2 regions of the Clostridium gasigenes genome follow, and region 2 is predicted to be linked to the other one. Evidence: a T-box and tRNA genes for the amino acid it is inferred to sense, from the RefSeq annotation. Region 2 holds a T-box; the other holds one or more tRNA genes.
The links. The T-box of region 2 lies ahead of serS (serine--tRNA ligase). A T-box ahead of a tRNA ligase gene usually reads a tRNA of that ligase, here a tRNA-Ser.
Positions count from the first base shown of each region.

Region 1: it has a tRNA-Ser gene. The T-box ahead of serS (serine--tRNA ligase) is inferred to sense a tRNA for this amino acid. The anticodon was not compared.

Region 1 covers NZ_CP071376.1:1,340,474-1,342,949, forward strand. The annotation lists gene dhaL (dihydroxyacetone kinase subunit DhaL) at 1-589, shown strand, start outside; gene dhaM (dihydroxyacetone kinase phosphoryl donor subunit DhaM) at 614-1,003, shown strand; tRNA gene J1C67_RS06585 (tRNA-Ser) at 1,145-1,234, shown strand; RNA gene ffs (signal recognition particle sRNA large type) at 1,238-1,501, shown strand; gene J1C67_RS06595 (dihydrofolate reductase) at 1,723-2,214, opposite strand; gene J1C67_RS06600 (thymidylate synthase) at 2,214-2,476, opposite strand, start outside.
Region 2 covers NZ_CP071376.1:1,235,188-1,237,663, forward strand. The annotation lists gene serS (serine--tRNA ligase) at 1-979, opposite strand, end outside; T-box leader at 1,046-1,246, opposite strand; gene J1C67_RS06030 (DUF1667 domain-containing protein) at 1,449-1,682, opposite strand; gene J1C67_RS06035 (NAD(P)/FAD-dependent oxidoreductase) at 1,742-2,476, opposite strand, start outside.

The DNA of each region.
Region 1 (2,476 bases), 110 kb from region 2:
TAAAATAGATTTTGTTTTAGCAGAAAATAAATTATTTTTATCAGAACTTGATGCGGCTATAGGTGATGGCGATCATGGTCTAAATATGAATAAAGGATTTAACGCAGTAGTTGAAAAAATAAAAACACTACCAGATGAAGATATAAGCAATATTATAAAAGCTTCTGGAATGGCATTAGTATCAAATGTTGGAGGAGCGGCGGGCCCTTTATATGGTACAGCATTTATGAAAGCGTCTATGGTAATAGCTAAAAAAACAGAACTTGATATAAATGATTTTATTAATATGTTAGAAGCAGCTTTAGAAGGAATTAAAATGAGGGGAAAAGGAGTCTTTGGAGAAAAAACAATGATAGATTCTTTGGAACTGGCATTTATTGAAGGTAGAAAAGCATTAGAAAAAAATAGTGAAGCTAAAGAAATTTTGAATATAATAAAAAATTCGGCTGAAAATGGCATGAATGAAACTAAAAAAATTATAGCAACAAAGGGTAGAGCTAGTTATTTAGGAGAAAGAAGCATAGGGCATCAGGATGCAGGATCTACATCTATGTACTTAATATTAAAGACAATAGCAGAAGAAATATAATATGACATTATAGGAGGAATAGACATGGTTGGAATAGTACTTGTTTCACATAGTGAAAAGATAGCAGAAGGAATAAAAGAATTATCAATGCAAATGGCACCAGAGGCTAAAGTAAGCACTGCAGGTGGAACTAAGGATAATAGAATAGGAACTGATATGGATAAAATTACTGAAGCTATAGAAGAAGTATATAGCGAAGATGGAGTTCTAATTTTATTTGATTTAGGAAGTGCTTTTATGAACACAGAAATGGCACTAGAATTCTTAGATGAAGAAAAAAGAGAAAAAATTTGTATTGTTGATACTGCTATAGTTGAAGGTGGAATTACTGCAATAGTAGAAGCATCAATGGGCAAATCTTTAATGGATATAAAAGAATCAGTAGAAGTGATGAAATTAAATAAAATGCCATAAGAAAATTAAGGCATCTTTAAAAAAAATAGATGCCTAAATTTTTCTATTGTACTGCAATAATATTTATGTTAGAATTAGAAAGAATTAAAAACAAACATGGAAGTTGAAAATGTTTATTTTAATTAGGTAATAAAAAAATATGGAGAGATGTCCGAGTGGCCGAAGGAGCTCGCCTGGAAAGCGGGTATGGGGGCAACTCTATCAGGGGTTCGAATCCCCTTCTCTCCGCCATAACTGTGCTAGATGGGGAGTCAGCGGTGCCCTGTAACCTGCAATCCGCTATAGCAGGGTCGAATTCCTAGCCTAGGCTTTAATCTGTGTGGTCTGCCCTATGAAAGTGGCGTTGATGGTTGGGTCCCACGCGACGTAAGTCCATGAACCTCGTCAGATCCGGAAGGAAGCAGCGATAAGTGGTTACTGCGTGCGCCGTGGATCAATCTGACCTGAGTTAACTACATAGGTAACGCATATAGATTACTGTCAAAGCTAGGTGCACGGTTTTTATAAAACCTTTCATTTATGAAAGGCTCTTTTAAAGAAAAGGAAAAGACAAGTTAACTGATATAAAGAGATAATTAAGATTGGATTATCTATATATTGCTAAAATGTCAATTAGTATGGTTACTCTTCAATAGGATTAACAATAGGAAAAATAAAGCGAGTATTATTCTGCAGAATAATACTCGTTTTATTATGCAGAAAAAAGCGTAGTTTTAAAACTACGCTTTAATTAAATCTATAAATTCAAATTTTAATCCGCTTTTAGGATCTAGCTTTTCTTCAGAATTAAATTCTATTTTCCACTCATGTTCATTAATAACAGGAAATTTAGTATCTCCTTCAAATTCTTTTTTAACCTTAGTTAAATAAAGTTTTTTAGCAAAAGGGAGAGTAGAATTATAAATTTCGCCACCACCAATTATAAAAGCTTCCTCAGTGGAATGTTCATATGTGGATAGAATTTCATCTAAGCTGTGGATAACTTCCACCATTTCTGAATCAACTTTAAAGTTTTTATCTCTAGTTAATACTACATGTTTTCTATTTGGCAGAACACCAGGAAGTGATTCAAAAGTTTTTCTTCCCATAATTATTGTATTACCTGAAGTTATTTCTTTAAATCTTTTAAGATCTTCGGAAATGTGCCATAAAAGTTTATTATCACCACCAATAATATTATTATTAGCAGTAGCTACTATAATAGATAACATTATACAGATACCTCCATTTTAATTGATGGATGATATTTATAATCTTCTAATTTTATATCCTCAGGAGTAAAATCATAGAAGTTTGTTATTTCAGGATTTATCCATAACTTAGGAGCAATGTATTCATCATTTGCTCTAGTAAGTTGAAGTTTCATTCCTTCTATTTGGTTTTCGTAAATATGTGCATTGTTTATTACATGTGTAAATGAACCAGGCTTAAGACCTGTCACTTGTGCAATTAGATGAACTAATACAGCATATT
Region 2 (2,476 bases):
CTTTGCATATTCTAACGATTCTATAAGGTAATCCTAATCCTTGTAATATTGATTCAGCATCTTCTACTAACTTATCTAATTCTTTGTATGAATCTTCTGGTTTAGAGAATTTAACTAACTCAACCTTATTAAATTGATGTTGTCTTATTAACCCTCTTGTATCTCTACCTGCTGATCCTACTTCTGCTCTGAAACAAGCTGAATAAGCTACATGTTTAATTGGAAGATCACTACCTTTTAAAGTTTCATTTCTATACATATTAGTTACAGGAACTTCTGCTGTTGGTATTAAGAAATATCCATTATTCTCAACCTTAAATGCATCATCTTCAAACTTAGGTAATTGACCTGTACCTATCATACTTTCTCTATTAGCCATATATGGAGGTAATATTTCCTCATATCCATTTTCACAAGTATGGGTATCTAAGAAATAATTAATTAAAGATCTTTCTAATCTTGCTCCCTTACCTTTGTAAATTGTAAATCTTGATCCACTAATTTTACTAGCTCTTTCAAAATCAAGAATATTTAAATCTATTCCTAAATCCCAGTGAGGTTTTATTTCAAACTTAAAACTTTTAGGTTCTCCCCATTTCTTTATTTCTATATTATCTTCATCAGTATCACCTTCTGGCACTAATGGATTTGGGATATTTGGAATTCTTAACATTATATATTCAATCTTCTCATTAATTTCTGATACCTTTAAATCATCTTCTTTTATTTTATCTCCAAGATTTCTCATTTCAGTCATTATTAAAGTAACATCTTCTCCAGCCTTTTTAAGATTTGGGATTTCAGATGAAACTTTATTTCTTTTATTTTTTAAAACTTCAACTTCTACTAATATACTTCTTCTTTCCTCATCTAAAGCTATAACTTCATCTATAGTTGACTCTTTGAAATCCTCTCCTCTATTTAATAAAGCCTTCTTTATTTCTTCTGGATTTGTTCTAATTCTCTTTAAATCTAACATTTTAAAATCTCCTTTCTTATAATAATACTTATTTTTGCCAACGAAAAAAGAGCCTATCTTCCCTATACAAGGGACGAAAGACTCCGCGTTGCCACCCTAATTAATAGTATTAAAATACTATTCACTCGATAAAATATAACGGTTGAAACCGTACTGCTCATCGCAGTCCCTCAGAGGTGGATTCATACTATTTTGCTATTGATTCTCACTAAACATCAACTCTCTGCAAAACAAAAATACTATTACTATTCTCATCAAAGGTTTAATATTAATTTTTACTAATCTTAATATATTACAATTATAGGTACCTTGTCAATATTTTACTACATTTTTTTTTATAATACATTAACTTAGTCATGTTTTTTTAATATCTACTCAATATTATACTCTATTTCTAACCATAATTTATTAATATAATTCACTGATAATGATACTATCTTATTCTATTCTTATATTATTTGCTATATTTTTATTCTTTATGTATGTCTCTTGTACATATTATATCTATTCCTGTATTTAAGATGTTTTTACAAATTATATTTCCTACTTCAATTGGAACACTTGGATATATCCTACTTAAAACTTTAGATAATTCAACCCATAATTTTTTATCCACTTCTTTGCTACTCTTAACTGGAATCACTTTATATTCACTACTACCTTTTATTCTAACAACAGAAGTGAATATATCCTTCTCTTTCAAAAATACCCCTCCTCAATATCTATTATCTATACTTAGCTTTTTTATAAATTGCATATAAATTAAACATCTTTAAATTCTTTTATTCTCCCTGATATTACCTTAGAATTCTTAGAATCATCTACTATGTCAGTTGGCTTTTTATCTAATTCTCTAGCTAGTATGTTTATTATCTTTTCATTACAATAAGATCCTTGACAGCTCCCAAATCCAGCTGCTGTTCTTCTCTTTACACCTTCTACAGTTCTCGCACCTAAAGGTCTTCTTATGCAATCAACTATTTCTCCCTCGGAAACAGTATTGCAAGAACAAATAATCTTTCCATACCTATTATCAAGATCTATTATTTCATTGATTTCTTTCTTATTCATTTCTCTAAACCTATAAAATTCTCTTCTTTTATCAATAAAATTCTTTTTTAATGTACAATTTAAATTACTAGATAAGGTATCGCATAACATTTTAGCTATTGCAGGCGCAATTGTTATTTTTCCATAATGAGTTCCTGTTACTCTTATATATCCCTTATCTATTTCACTATCATCAATTAGCATAGAATCCTTATCATAGCTTTCTCTAAATAAATTATTTATGTTACTTTTCTTTAAATCATTTAATAAGTTATTAGCATAATCTAAATTATCATCTAAACTTGTTTTATTTACACTTTTTATACCAATTAAAGATCCATCTGTAATTGTTGGAGAGCTTAAAACAAAAGTATTTTTATCAAAAGTTTCTATAACTATTTTACTTAATTTATTATTATAATTATTATCTACAAGTAAATAACTCAT